Regions from separate parts of the Janthinobacterium sp. GW821-FHT03C10 genome, predicted to be linked through region 2. Evidence: predicted binding sites of a transcription regulator. Region 2 holds the regulator's gene; the other holds the start of a gene.
The links. The regulator FNR, encoded in region 2, switches genes on or off when oxygen is low (the NO sensors DNR and NnrR bind a similar motif). The targets are predictions, from matches to a motif close to TTGATNNNNATCAA.
Positions count from the first base shown of each region.

Region 1: the regulator FNR is predicted to act here: its motif matches at 6,463-6,476, upstream of AC07VH_RS12945 (bacteriohemerythrin).

Region 1 is NZ_JBWKUN010000003.1:381,678-389,311, forward strand. It holds gene AC07VH_RS12925 (nucleotidyltransferase domain-containing protein) at 1-565, shown strand, start outside; gene AC07VH_RS12930 (carbohydrate binding domain-containing protein) at 569-2,377, opposite strand; gene AC07VH_RS12935 (TonB-dependent siderophore receptor) at 2,568-4,802, opposite strand; gene AC07VH_RS12940 (hypothetical protein) at 5,130-5,981, shown strand; gene AC07VH_RS12945 (bacteriohemerythrin) at 5,989-6,387, opposite strand; gene AC07VH_RS12950 (hypothetical protein) at 6,687-6,842, opposite strand; gene AC07VH_RS12955 (hypothetical protein) at 6,993-7,178, opposite strand; gene AC07VH_RS12960 (PepSY domain-containing protein) at 7,314-7,634, opposite strand, start outside.
Region 2 is NZ_JBWKUN010000005.1:68,203-75,836, reverse strand. It holds gene modB (molybdate ABC transporter permease subunit) at 1-334, shown strand, start outside; gene AC07VH_RS17425 (sulfate/molybdate ABC transporter ATP-binding protein) at 331-1,041, shown strand; gene AC07VH_RS17420 (TOBE domain-containing protein) at 1,082-1,849, shown strand; gene AC07VH_RS17415 (response regulator) at 1,928-5,002, opposite strand; gene fnr (fumarate/nitrate reduction transcriptional regulator Fnr) at 5,242-6,000, shown strand; gene AC07VH_RS17405 (FixH family protein) at 6,127-6,651, opposite strand; gene ccoG (cytochrome c oxidase accessory protein CcoG) at 6,706-7,634, opposite strand, start outside.

The sequences.
Region 1 (7,634 bases), on a different contig from region 2:
GGGGCGCACGGTGGAACTGTTCGCGCACGACGTGGCCACGTTCACGTATTTTTGCAAGGAAATGGATGCGCCCGGCGGCACGGTGCCGCTGGCGATGATGGTCGTCGAAGGGGAAAACATCGTCGCCGCCGGCGACGCCTACGCGCAGCTGCACGCGCTGGCGCACGCCTTCGTCACGGCCGGGCCGCCCGTGCTCGACGCGGAAAACCTGCAGCGCCGGCGCTACGCCATCACCACCGCGCTGGAAGACCTGGTCGACAGCACGCACCCGGGCGAGGCGCTGGCCGTCGCTTGCCAGCTGTACCAAGCGCTGGCCGACCTGCACTTGCGCGCGGCGGGGCAATGGAGCGGCGGCGGCAAGCACCTGTTCCGCCGCCTGCAGGCGGTCGATCCCGCGATCGCCGGGCAGATCGATGGCGCGCTGCGCCTAGTCGCCGCCGACTTGCCGGCCGGCCAGCGCGCGTTCGGGCAAGTCGCCGCCGCCGTGCTGGCGCCCGTGGGCGGTCCCTTGCTCGACGGCTTTACCCTGCCGGCGCCCGCGCACTGGCGCTGCGAACGGGGATGAGTCTTACTGCTGTGGCCAGCGCTGCGGATAATGCTGCTTGATGTAGTCGGCGACGGCTTTCACGTCGGCATAGCCGGCATTGCCGCGCCAGGCCGTGTACATGAAGCCGTTGACGCCCGTCACGCCATTGCTTTCCGCCTGCGCCAGCGCCTCCATCCAGGAATGCACATTGCCGGTTTCGAGGGCGCGGTCGTCATAATAGCCGGCGATCATTTGCCGATGCCCGAGGCCATGGAAGAATTCCAGCGATGCCTTGCGCTTGGCGGTTCCTTCATCGCTCCAGTTGACGATGATCGTCGTCGCTTTCAAGCCTAGCCATGAGTTGCTGAGGTCGCCGTTGACGGCCCAGTATTTCGGAATGGCGTTCATCTTCGGATCGAACATGTCATTCCACACATACAGTTCCAGATTCGGATACGCTTGCAGCAGGGTTTCCTGGTGTTTCTCGATCATGTTCGCCAGGTATTTGCCGGCTGTGATGTTGCCGCAGGCAGGATCCCAGTTGAGCACCCGATTTTCATCATAGTAGAGGAAGAATTTTGTCGGGGCGTCGAGCAGACCGTGGATATTGTCGTAATATTGTTTCTGGATATCGAAGAATTTCTGATAGCAGGCGCTGGCCGGCGTACCCCACATGGCCGTCATGTTCTGCGCCGACTGATAGGCCGATACGCGCAGGAGGGCACCTTCGCCGATGCTGCTTTGCGCGGGAAGGCTTAGCGCTTCCGTGTCGACGACATAATCGAGCGATTCCACATATGTGATGCTGCCGTCTTCCGACTTGACCGTGACGGGCAAGGTCGCGGGATTGCGCCGTATCGTATGGGCCAGGCCGATCTGTTTGATTTCCAGATCATCGAGCCAGACGGTCCCGGCCTGCAGCAGATTCGCCTTCCAGCTGCCTATGTACAAATATGTCAGGGGATTGTTCCCCGTATTGAAGTCCAGATTATATTGTTTCCAATCCTGCGTGCTGGCCAGCGTGTTGCCGCTGCCATTCCAGGCGCCATTCTGCGTACCCCATCCCAGCCCGGCGCTGGCATTCGAGTACATGGGGGCCTTTGCCGTGGGGTCGGTAATTTGTATCCTGAAGGCGGCATCGGGATGATAGTCTTCAGTCTTGACCCAGAACGATGCGCGGTAGGCGGTATTCGGGCGCAAATTGTTTAACTTGCGGTGCAAACGGGCCATATTGCTGTCCCCAGCCTTGCTGAATTTAATCGAGCGCTGGCCCGTGTGCGCGACCGTATTGTCGACAACGCTGTTGCCTACCGTTTTTTCAAACAATTCCCATGCCGGGCTGTTGTTTTCAAAACCGGGATCGTCGATGACCGACATGCCGACAGGCACCGCGCGCCTGCCTTGCACGATGAACGGCGTATCGATGGTCGGCAAGGCCTCGATCAAGTCGGGCGCGGCGCTAACGGGGACTTCCGGACCGCCGCCGACCGGTATCAATTCGATGCCGTTATCCTTGGCCGCTTGTAGCACCAGGGCGAAATTGGGGAAGTAATTCGGATATCTGGCCGCCGTGGCGGGATTGAGCATGGCTACATAGGACCCGCTGCCACCCGCATTGAGCGCGATGCCGTTATAGCCTTCTGCCTTGGCCAGATGTATCAGTTCGATGACTTTGTTGAAACTGGCATCAGCTGTGGAAGCTGCCGCCGTAATATTGCCGCCGTAATAAATCCAGCGTTTTTCAAAGCAGTTCGTGCAAGGTGGCGTCGCCCCGTTTGCGGAAACCAGGGGCAGTACGCTGGCGCATAACGTCGCCAGCGCCGTCCAGATAATCGTCTCTTTCATCTTCATCAGATATCCCTGTTTTAAATTTTTGATAATATCAAAAAATTATCAACGTGGGCACGTCTGCAGGATGATTGCCGGCTATTTCTATTCCATATCAATGCATGCGCTATCGCGCAAGCCATTGCCATTCAAGGCACGGCGGGCACGGCGGACAGGGCCGCATCCGCCGTGCCGGCGATGCTGCTACGATTCTTTAAAACGCCGTGCGCACGGCCAGGCTGATGTTGCGCGGTTCGCCCCAGAAGACGCCGTCGAAGAAGCCCACGTTGCGGTAGTACTTTTTATCGAGCAAGTTATTCACGTTCAGCTGTACGCTGGCGTGGCGGTTGATGGCATAGCTGGCCATGGCGTTGACCAGTGCATAGCCCGCTTGCGGGATGTTGGTGATGGTTCCCGATGGCGGACGGCCGTACCACGATTCGCTGTAGGTGGCGCTTTGCGCCGTCATGCTGGCGCCCGCCCTCAGGCCAGCCAGGCGGCCGTCGAAGCGGTAGCTGGTGGCCAGGCGCAGCAAATGGCGCGGCTGCGTGGTGGCGGCGCGGCGGCCATCGGCCTCGGCCGCGTGCAGATAGGTATAGCCGCCGCTCGCTTCCCAGGCGGGAGTCAACTGGCCGGAGACGTCGAATTCCACGCCCTTGGCCGTCACGCCCTTGCCATTGGCCACCATGGCCTGGCCGCCGTCGGGCAGCAGGAAGCCGGGCGGCACGCTGCGGTCGAGTTCCGCCAGGTTCTTTTTCTTCGTGTGGAACAGGGCGGCCGACGCATTCAGCTTGCCCTCATAAAATTCGCCCTTGATACCCAGTTCCGCATTGTCGCCCGTTTCCGGCGGCAGGAACTTGTTGTTGCGGTCCTTGCTCGTTTGCGGGTTGAACAGCTGCGTGAAGCTGGCATACGCGGAATATTGCTTGTTGATATCGAACACGGCGCCCACGTAGGGCGTGACTTCATTGCGCGTTTCGGCAAAGTCGCTATTGTCCGTGTGCACGCCCCGCGTATCGTAGTTGCGCGTATCCGTGCGGTAAGTGCTGCTGCGCGCGCCGATGATCAGGTGCAGCGGGTCGGCCAGGCTCAAGCGCGTGGCCACGTAGCCGCCCGCCAGGCGCGTCACGGTTTCCGTGTGCGAGCCGTCCGGATGAAACACGGGGCGGGGAATGTTGCCCGTCCAGCTGCGGTAATCGGGGACGAAGTTCGGGTAATTGATTTCCGCCTCGCCGCCCAGCGAGCGGGCGCGCTGGTTGCCGCCGTTCCAGCCGGCGATGGCCGTATGCTTGCGCCCCAGCAAGGTGAAGGGGCCGCTGGCGTAGACGTCGAAATTGTCGCCCGTGTTCTTGCCCGGGCCATAGGCGCCCGTCCACAGACGCATGCCTTCGCCCGTGGCCGGGTCGGGATGACCCGCGCCCGCATAGGCGACGGTGGTGCGGTTCGTGCTTTCCGTGCGCGCATAACCGAGATGCAGATTCCAGTTGCCGGGCAGGTGCTGGTCCAGCGAGGTGAAGATGGTGTGCTGCTTGTTGGCCCAGGTGCTCCATGGCGTCGTGAGGCTGGTGTTGCGCGGCAAGTTCGCCAGGCTGCCATCCGCATTCCAGTAGGGCACGGCGCCCCAGGTGGCGCCCGTGGGCTTGTTGTCCTGGAAGTCGACGCCCGCCGTCAGCAGGGTGCCGGGGCGCACGTCCGCCTCGACGATGAGCATGCCGACCGTCTTGCGTTCGTGATACATGTCCAGGTAGGAATCGCGTTTTTGCCAGGCCAGGGCCGTGCGCGCGCGCACGCTGCCATCGGCGTTGAGCGGCGTGGAGAGGTCGGCCTCGACGCGCTGATCATCCCAGCGTCCCATGATGAGACCGGCGCTGGCCTGGAATTCCTTCCCCGGCCGCTTGCGTATCATGTTGATGGTGGCCGACGGGTCGCCCGTGCCACCCATCAGGCCGGTGGCGCCGCGCACGACCTCGATGCGGTCGTACAAAATCGTGTCTTGCAGCGGCGCATTGCCGCCGCGCGCCATGCCGTCGATCTGGATATTGTTGATGCCGAAGCCGCGCGCATAAAACGTCGTGCGCTCCGTGTCGTTCTGGCCCACCTGGATGCCCGTCGTCTGCGCCAGCGCCTGGTCCAGCCGCACGGCGCCCAGGTCGTCGAGCAGCTGGCGCGTGATGACGCTGACCGACTGCGGCGTCTCGCGCAGCGACAGGTCCATGCGCGTGGCGCTGCGGGCTTCGCCAGCCGTGTACGACTGCGTGCCTTCCGTGGTGGCCATTGACTGGCCCAGCACGGTGACGGCGGGCATGGTCACGTCAGCCGGGGCGGCGTCGGCGGCCAGTGCGGGCAGGGCCACGCCAGCGGCAAGGGTGAGCAGACTGATGTGTAGTAGATGGGGCAGGGGGCGCAAGGCGGGCAGGCGCGAAGAAGAGAGGACGGTGGTCGATTGCATTATTTTCCTGGTGTATTTTTAGTCGTGAGGGTTCCTATCTCGTCTGGCGAGTGGCGCAGTGGCTGGGGGGATGGCGTGACGCTGGCCCGGGATCTGGCTCGGATAGCAGTTCCGCCCGCGCATGGCGGCGGAAAGGTCGTGCATGATTCCAGTCATGATTTGTGAATAAGAATCATTATCAATATAATGGGTATTTGCCAAATAATCAAGCGCGCGCACCAAAATAGTGCAGGCGGCGGAGCGCAGGCAGCCCAAGGGCGGCGCATCGTCCGGCCTTCTGCGATAATGCAGGCGCTGACAAAATATTTTCCTTAATGAAAGAAATGCATGCGTACATGGATCGCCTGTGCCGGATGGTTGTGTGTCGTGTCGCTGGGCCAGGCCCAGGAACACGCGCCGCCGGCCGTGCCCGCGCCGCTGCAGAGCGCCAGCGCGCCGCCCGCCGCCGCAGTCGTTCCGCCCCCCCTTGCGCCGGCCACGCCCGCTGCGCCAGCGCCGGCGGTGAGCGCAGAGGAAGCCCTGCCATCGCAGACGGTGACGATCACGGCCAGCAGCGACGCCAAGGCGCCGCGGGTGCGTTTCACGGCTTACCGCGACAGTTATCTGACGGCCCGGAAAGTGTGGCAAGTGTCGAGCGGCAGCGTGGTCATGGCCCTGCGCCTGATTCCTGCCAAGCTGAGCGCCACCATCGACGACGTGCGCGTGGCCTTGCAAGGCAATGGCGCCCCCGTGCCGGTCAAGGTGTCGGCCGGCGGCGTGTTTGTCGTGCCGCTCAACGATGATATCGCCGCGCAGGATGGCACGTTTTTGGTGAACAAGGGCAGGGGCGAACTGACGGCCAATATCGTGCTGCAGCCGTCCGTGGCGCGCGATGCCTGGAACGTCACGCGCGTGGGGCAAGTCCTGCACGACGCCCGCCGTGCCGTGCGGGCCATTACGCCGTGGTACAAGCGGCCGTTCGCCAGCGACGTGCAAGCGCTGGCCTTTTGCGCGGCCGAGCGGGGCAGCGCCTTGCAGTTGATGGATGGCGAACAGCTGATCGCCACCCTGCCCATGAACGAGGCGGCCGTCAACGACATCAACCAGCCCGTGTTTTGCAAGATTTTCGACGGCGAAGACAAATATCCGGGACACTACCGCGTGGTCTTGCCCGAGCAGGCGACGGTGCTGTTGCTGTAATTAACTGCTAGTTAGGCTGGCGCTGCACCAGTTCCAGCGCCGCCGCCAGGGCCAGGTCCATGGTGGCCTGGTGGAAGATCAGCCATTGCGGCAACAGCGACAGCGCATGGCGCCCCTGTTCCAGGTCGCCTTCATCAACGGCGGCCCAGGCATGGTGCAAGCCGCTGAGCACGCGCGCATGCTGTTCGCGGTGATTCGCCAGCGAGGGAAAGCCGATTTGTTCCATCAAATCCTCTTCCTCGCGGAAATCGCGTTCGACTGCCGCAATCAACTCGCGGAACGCCACGCTGAAATGCTGGTCGCTCAACTGCCCCAGCCGCGCCAGCTCCTGAAACAGCGCCTCATGCGCCTCGTCGATGACGGGAACGCCCAGCGCCATCTCATCCTTCCAATGCGAGTTACCCATGCCGATACCCCCGGTTAAGTCCGTCGCGGTGCGAAGCGGACTGTTCCAGTGTGGACGCAGCGAAGGGCGAAATCCATGATCTGGATCAAAGTATGCTGAAGAGGGGATCAGGAAAGCCGCCGGCGAAGAGAACAAATTCCCACCCGCAACAAAGCGGTTTTTAACGCTGAACACCACTAGCGGGCGCCGCTGAAAAACGCCGCCGGCAAGGCGTCTTTGACGCAGACAGTACGCTAGTACGGCAAGTCAAAGCAACGCAGCCAGCGGCGCGCTTGTTCAACTGCCCTCAGCCGCGCGTATTACTGCTTGGGCCAGTGGGCCCACATGCCCTGCGCATCCACATTCGGCACCTGCATCTGCTGCCCGGCCGACGTCTGCATCGCATCCCTCAGCACGAGGGGCACGAGCATCAGGGCCGACAAGGCAAGGCAGAGCAGCACTTTGAGCGTCAACATGGTCGTCTCCCGGTGTCCCGGCGGCGGCGCGGGGATGCGGCGCCTGCCGGTCACTTCTTGTGTACTACCATGCTTGCAGTTTAGTTCATCTGATTGAAACTTCAACTAGCTGCTGTGATGCACTGCACCAGTTGCCGATCGTGACGGCTCTTATTTTGCCTTGCGGCTGCGCCGTGGCTTGCCCGCGGGAGGCAGGAAGGAATCGAACCACACTTGCGTCAATTGCCGCGTATTTTTCGCCGCCTCGCGCTTGACGGCGGCCGTCGCATGGCCGCGCGCCGTGTTGGCGATGCGGTTGGCGGCGCTCAGGTACATGCTCATCCAGGGGTTTTTCATGGCTAGCCTCGCAGACAGTGGGTGGGGCGGCGCGCATGTTGCCATGCCGCGATGCCCCCACTGTAGTCCGATGGCTGGCCATGACCGTGCGCCTGCCCACATAGCCGGGCGGTGCCGGCGGCGGGCTGATGCAGATCAATACACGTCGCGGCGGTAGCGTCCGGCCGCCAGCAGGGCGTCGAGGCCGTCCTGGCCCAGCACTTCTTGCAGTACAGCATCGATTCCCGTCGCCATGCCTTGCAGGCTGCCGCACACGTAGACGATGGCGCCTTGCGCCAGCCAGCCGCGCAGCTCGCCGACGTTGGCGCGCAGGCGGTCCTGCACGTATTCGCGTTTGCCGCCATCGTTGCCGTCGCGCGAAAAGACCAGGTCCAGGCGCGCCAGGTGGCCAGCGTCCAGCCAGCCTTGCAACTCTTCGCCACAGACGCTGTCAAAAGCTTGCTGGCGCTCGCCGAA
Region 2 (7,634 bases):
GGCCGTCGATGGGCAGCTGGAGCAGGCGGCCCGCGTGCTGGGCATCTCGGAGTTGGCGATTTTCTTCCGCGTCACCTTGCCGCTGGCGTGGCGCGGCATCCTCGCCGGCGTGCTGCTGGGATTCGTGCGCGCGCTCGGCGAATTCGGCGCCACCCTGATGGTGGCCGGCAGCATTCCCGGCAAGACGCAGACCCTGTCGGTGGCCGTGTACGAAGCCGTGCAGGCGGGCCAGGACGACGTGGCCAACACCCTCGTGCTGATCACCTCGGCCGTGTGTATCGTGGTGCTGCTGTCGGCTGGCCGCCTGGCGCCCGGGCGCATCGCTCATAAATGACCGCTATGCAACTCGACCTCGACATTCGCGCCACCTTGCGCTCCGGCAAACGCCGCTTCGACCTGCAGGTGCAATGCACCTCCGGCAGCCAGCGCATCGCCATGTATGGCCCCTCCGGCGCCGGCAAGAGCATGACCTTGAAAGCCATTGCCGGACTGTTTACACCGGACGCGGGCCATATCCGCCTGAACGGGCGCACCCTGTTCGATTCGGCCGCCGGCATCAATTTGCCGCCGCAGCAGCGTAATGTCGCCTACCTGTTCCAGGATTACGCGCTGTTCCCGCACCTGACGGTGCGCCAGAACGTGGGCTTCGGCCTGGCGCGCGGCTGGTTCAATCCGCGCGCGCGCGAAAAATTGCAGAAGGTCGAGCATTGGCTCGACGCGTTTCACTTGCAGGAACTGGCGCACCAGTTCCCCGACGAGTTGTCCGGAGGCCAGCGCCAACGGGTGGCGCTGGCGAGGGCGCTCGTGGCCGAACCGAATGCCCTGCTGCTCGACGAGCCGTTCGCCGCCCTCGATCCGGCCCTGCGTGTCAAAATGCGCCTGGAACTGAGCCAGTGGCAGCAGCGCCTGGACGTGCCCATGATCCTGATCACCCATGATCCGGAAGATGCGCGCATCCTGGGCGAGCATGTGCTGTACTTGCGCGACGGACAGATTGATAACAGGGAAGAACACATGGCATTGGGTGAACGCATTGGATAAATCAGCGGCAGCGGAAATCGGCCTGCAAGGCTCGGTATGGATGACGGTGGGCGGCGAGCACCTGGGCGGCGCCGGCCGGGTGGAATTGCTGGGCGCGATCGCCGAATGCGGCTCCATCACGCAGGCGGCCAAGCTTGTGAAGATGAGCTACAAGGCGGCCTGGGACGCCATCGACGCGATGAATAACCTGGCGGGTGAGCCGTTGGTCGAGCGCTTGACGGGCGGCAAGGGCGGCGGCGGCACGCGGCTGACGCCACGGGGGCGCCAGCTGGTCGACAATTTCCGCATCATCGAGCGCGAGCATGCCCGCTACCTGCGCCAGCTGGGCAGCCAGGCGGAAGGCATCGCCGACGATCTTTTACTCATACGGAGAATGGCCATGAAAACCACGGCACGCAATCAATTCCTGGGCAAGGTGGCCGAACTGAAACAGGGTGCCGTCAACGACGAAGTCACCTTGGAATTGCCCGGTGGCCAGCACATCGTTGCCATCGTCACGCAGGGCAGCAGCGCCAGCCTGGGCCTGGTGCCGGGCGCGGAAGCGTTTGCGCTGATCAAGGCGTCGTCGATCATCCTCGTGGCCGACAGCGCAGGGGCGCGCTTCTCCGCGCGCAACCAGCTGGCCGGGCTGGTGACGCGCGTGCAGACGGGCGCCGTGAACACGGAAGTGGTGCTGGACTTGCCGCGCGGCGGCACCATCGCCGCCATCATCACCAATCAGAGCAGCACCGAGCTGGGTATTGAGATCGGCAGCAAGGTGACGGCGATTTTCAAGGCCTCCAGCGTGATCCTGGGCGTGCCGGCGTAAATGGGGTAGGTCGGATTAGCGCGCAAGCGCGTAATCCGACAAGGTTCCGGGGTCTGACCCCGGTTTTACGTTGCAGGCTTAATCTTTCAGCCTGGACAACCAATCCGCTGCCGCCGCCAGCGCCTGTTCCAGCTCCTGCGCCGTCTGCGCCAGCAGCGCCGGCACCTCGTCGAGCCGGCCCGCATCGATGGCTTCCTCGGTGGCGAAGGCGGCGCGGATCAGGCGTTTCGTGCCCAGGGTGCCGACGGAGCCGCGCACGCCGTGCAGGATGCGCGCCACGTCGCTGTGGCGGCCCGCCTGCAACGCCGTTTCGGCGTCGCGCACGGGCGTCATGCCCTTGTTCAGCGCGTCTTCCACCATGCGCCGCAGCACGCCGCGCCCTTTCGCGTCGCGCCCCATCACGCGCATCAGCGGCGCCATGGAAAACACTTCCTCATCGGCAACGGGCGCCGGCCCTGCCGTCTGCACTGGCGGGCGCTTGGGCAGGTGGCGCAGGATGACTTCCATCATCTCTTCCACCACCACGGGCTTGGCGATGAAATCGCTGATGCCGGCCGTCATGCAGCGTTCGCGCTCGGACGCCAGCACGCCGGCCGTCATGGCGATCACGGGCAGGTTCAAGCGCAGTTCCGTGCGGATAATGTGGGTGGCGCTGAAGCCGTCCATGACGGGCATCTGCATGTCCATCAGCACGATGTCGTAGCGCAGCGCTTCCGTGCGCAGCCGTTCCACGGCTTGCAAGCCGTCGCCCACCACGTCCAGGGTGGCGCCCATGTGTTCGAGGATGCCGCGCGCCACGGCCTGGTTCAGATGGTTGTCTTCCACCAGCAGGAAATGCACGCCGGCCAGCTCCGTGCCCAGCGGCTGGTGCAGGATGCGCTGCTCGCCGCCGTCGTGCTTGGCAATCAGCGCCTGGTGCAGGGCATCGAACAGGCTCGAGCCCGTGATCGGTTTCATCAGCACGACGTCGGCCTCGGCCGCGCTGGAGATTTCCTCCAGGTGGTTGCGGGCGAAGGCGTTGACCATCACCACGATGGGCTGGCGCTGGCCGGCGGCCGCCTGGCGGATGGCCTTGGCCGTGGCCAGGCCGTCCATCACGGGCATGTGCCAGTCGGCCAGCACCACGTCGTACGGTTGCTGCTGCGCCAGGCGTTCGCGGTACAGTTCGATGGCGGCAAAGCCGGAGTCCACTTCGTCGGCCAGCCAGCCCCATGCCTCGATCAGCTTGACGATCAGTTCGCGCGTGGTGCGGTTGTCGTCGGCCACCAGCAGGCGCAGCTGGCCCAGGGTGGGCGTGCGCCGCGTTTCGGCCGGCTGCGCCAGCATGTCGAACGGCACGCTGAACCAGAAGCGGCTGCCCTTGCCTTCGCTGCTGGCGACGGCGATGTCGCCGCCCATCATGTGGATCAGCTGTTTGCTGATGGCCAGGCCCAGGCCCGTGCCGCCGAAGCGCCGCGTGATGCTCTGGTCGCCCTGCGAAAACGCGGCAAACAGCTGCTGTTGCTGCAGTTCCGTCATGCCGATGCCCGTGTCGCGCACTTCGAAGCGTAGCCAGGCGCGCCCGTTCTCTTTCTCGGCCAGGCTGACGGCCACCACCACTTCGCCGCTCTCGGTAAACTTGATGGCGTTGCCGGCCAGGTTGACGAGGATTTGCTGCAGCCGCTGGGCGTCGCCCACGAGGCGGCGCGGCACATCGGGCTCGACGGCAATCGCCAGTTCCAGCTCCTTTTCGCCCGCATTCATGGTCATCGTCGTGGCCAGCGTGTTCATGACCTCGTCGAGGTCGAATTCGACGGGCGACAATTCCATGCGGCGCGCCTCGATCTTCGAATAATCGAGCACGTCGTTGAGGATGCCCAGCAGCGACTGGCCCGCCACGCGCACCATGGTCAGATACTTGCGCTGTTCCGTATCGAGCTTGGTATTGCCCAGCAAATACACCATGCCCAGCACGGCATTGAGGGGCGTGCGGATTTCATGGCTCATGTTGGCCACGAAATCGCTCTTCGCGCGGTTGGCCGCCTCGGCCCGGTCGCGCTCCTGTTCCAGCTCCGCCGCGCGCGATTCGAGTTCCTGCTGCAGCCGGTCGCGTTCGCTCATCAGGCCGTTGAAGGCTTCCGTCAGCTCGCCGATCTCGTCGCGCTGCTGCACGGGAACGGGGGTGAAACGGCTGCCGCTGGTGCGCAGCGCCTGCAGGGTGTCGCGCAGGCGCACCAGGGGCGACAGCAGGCGTACGGTGACCCAGCCCAGCACGGCTGCGGCCAGCAGCGAGGCGAGGATGCTCCACAGCACCAGCCGGTACAGCACGCCGTCGAACGGTTCGAAGGCGTCGTCGAGGGGCAGCGAGGCGGCCAGCAGCCAGTTCACCGATTTCAGGCGCTTGAAGCTGTTGACGGCCGTGATGCCGCGGCTGTTGGTGCTGACCATGCTGCCTTCGCCATCGTCCTTCAGCAGCTGAGTGGTCGTCAGGTTGGCGTTCGGCAGGCGCGGCTGCAGCAAACGGCTGGTATCGGGGTGCAGCACGTAGCGCGGCACGGCGCCGCGCGTGAGGATGAAGTAATAGCCGCTCTTGCCGATCTTTTCCGAGCGCAAACGCCCCAGCAGGTTGTCCTTGTACAGGCGCAGCACGCCGATCACCACGCCGGCCACCTGGCCGTCGGCGGCCAGCACGGGCGCCACCATCTGCACGATGGGCATGCCGCTCGATTTGCCCAGCATCGGCTCGGTGATCATGGGCTGGCGCGTGCGCAGCACGGTCTGGAAATACTCGCGCTCGGCGACGTTGATGCCGGCGCGCCCCGCCACTTCCGGCATGTCGGCCACGACGGCGCCGTGCGCGTCGAGCACCAGCACGTCGTCGAACAGCACCAGCATCGAGCGGCGCGAATAGTATTCGCGCAACTGGGCGGGCTGGGCGATCAGTTCCGGCGGCTGCTGCCGGGCCGTCAGGGTGACGATCTGCAGCAGCATCCCCAGCTTGTCGTCGAGCTCGGCGGCGGTGCGGCTGATCAGGGACGACTGCTGGCTCAGCAGTACCCGGGTGAAATCGTCGCGCATGTGCTGCACCTGGATCATGGTGACCAGCGCGATCATGGCGATCGAGGTCAGGCTGGTGGCCAGCGCGACTTTTGCTTTGATGCCGAGAGGCTTCATGATTTCCTTTTCAGTACCGGGCGGCACAGGCGGCAAATAATGCTGTCAGGAATTTTCCTATCAATACCCCAGCTTGGCAAGCGCCGCCACGCAAATTGCCCTCTCCGCATGGGCTTTTGACGATGTTGCCATATAATTAAAGGCGGGACGTCGTTTATTCGGTGAAATTGCGGTGAAATTGGCACACGGCAACCCTGTATGCAGTAAACTTGTTGTTGCATTTTCTAAAAGGTACCGACATGACTGAAGCGCTACTCACTCCAACCTTGCCCACAGTGACCGTGGAAGCGTTGCGTGCGCGATGCTCGACCTGCAGCATGCATCAATTGTGCCTGCCGATGGGCCTCGATGTGGGCGACATGGACAGGCTGGACCAGATCATCGGCCGCCGCCGCAAGATCGTGCGCGGCGCCTCGCTGTTCCGCATCGGCGACTCGTTCCAGAACCTGTACGCGATCCGCCTGGGCCACTTCAAGACCTACCAGATCAATCCGGGCGGCGAAGAGCAGGTGACGGGTTTCCAGATGGCTGGCGAACTGCTGGGCATGGACGCCATCAGCGCCGACCGCCACCACTGTAATGCGGTGGCCCTGGAAGACAGCGAAGTGTGTGAAATCCCGTTTTCCAGCCTGGAACAATTGCTGGGCAACATGCCGACCCTGCTGCGCCATTTCCACCGCATGATGAGCCAGGAAATCACGCGCGAGCAAAGCGTGATGCTGTTGCTGGGCAATATGCAGGCGACGCAGCGCTTTGCCGCCTTCATCGTCAACCTGGCGTCGCGCTATGAAGCGCGCGGCTATTCGAGCAGTAAATTCCAGTTGCGCATGTCGCGCGAGGAAATCGGCAACTACCTGGGCCTGACCATCGAAAGCGTCAGCCGTTTATTGTCGAAATTCAAGAAGGAAGGCTGGCTGCGCGTCTCCAACCGAGAGATCGAGATCCTGCAGCCGGCGAAATTGAAGGCCATTACGGCCGGCACGGACGTCTGCAAATAACAGCACCGTCAAAACCTACTGCGCGTCGCGCTTTGCGGCCTGCGATGCTCGCTGTGCTCTAGCACAGCTGCGCTTCTCAGCCACAAATCACTGCCGCTCGCTACGGTTTTTTCCCGGCGCTGTACGTTATAGCTCTTCATCCGCGTGCAGCGCGATGCTGCGTTGTAGCGGCCAGGTCCAGATACCGGACAGGCGCCACTCGCGCTTGTCATTTTCCACCAGCACCTGCCAGCGGCTGCGTTCGAGCATCGGCAGCGCCACGGAAAAATTGCCGGCCGCATCGGGCTGCACCAGCAGCTTGATATCCTTTTCCGGCAGGGTCGCATGCGCCAGGTGCAGCAGCAAAGGCCTCTGGTACGCCTTGCCGAAGCTGTGCACGGAACCGCTCAGGCGCGCTGCGGCGACGTCATACGCCAGGGTCGTATCCATGGCCAGGTCGCTGGCGATCGTGTCGCGCTTCAAATCCTGGTTGATGGCCTTGCCCTGCTTGTAATAGTCGCCCACCACCAGCGCATCGGGTTGTGTAAACGCGATATAACCCATGAAGCTGCCGACGACCACGGACAGGCCGGGACCGATCATCAGCAGCCATGGCCAGCGGTGCTTGTACCACGGGGCAACGGGGGCTTGCAGTTTCAGACTGTCGGACATGCTATTTCTCCTGTGTAAATGGCCGGCCCCCATGCGGGGACCGGCCTTCCTGCATTAGCGCGGCACGATGAAGACCGCGCTTTCGCGCACGTGCAGCGACGGGTCGTCCAGCGAGTGCAATTCGATTGCAATCTTGTTCGAACCCTTCTCGCCGACGCCGTGCGGCACGCGCAGGCGGATCGGCCAGCCCAGCGTTTCCGTCGGCTGCAACGTCACTTCCTCGCGTGTCAGCAAGGTCAGGCCCGGCAAGCCGGATGCGCTGATTTTGAAATGCTGGCTTTGCTCGGAGGTGTTCATGATCTGCAGGCGGTAGACGTTTTCGATCATGCCGTCTTCCACTTCGCGTCCCATCGAACCGCGGTCGCGGATCACGTCCATTTTCAGCGGCGTGCGCAGGGCCAGCGAAGTACACACGGCGATGATGATCAGGGCCAGGATGGAAGTGTAGATCAGCACGCGCGGGCGCATGGCGCGCTGGCGGATCTGCTTCGAATTGAAGTTGTTTTCCATCGCATGGTCGGTGCTGTAGCGTATCAGGCCACGCGGCCGTTCGACCTTGTCCATCACGGTATTGCAGGCATCGACGCAGGCGGCGCAGCCGATGCATTCATACTGCAGGCCGTTGCGGATATCGATGCCGGTCGGACACACCTGCACGCACAGGGTGCAGTCGATGCAGTCGCCCAGCTTGTCGTTGTTGCCAGCCTTCTTGCTCATGGCGCCGCGTGGTTCGCCGCGCTTGGCATCGTAGGTGATGATCAGCGTGTCCTGGTCGAACATGGCGCTCTGGAAGCGCGCGTAGGGGCACATGTATTTGCACACCTGCTCGCGCAGCCAGCCTGCGTTGCCGTAGGTTGCCAGGCTGTAGAACAAGACCCAGAACCATTCCCAGGGACCGAAATTGAGGGTGGTCACCTCGCGCGCCAGTTCCTTGATCGGCGTGAAGTAGCCGACAAAGGTAAAGCCCGTCCACAGGGCGATGG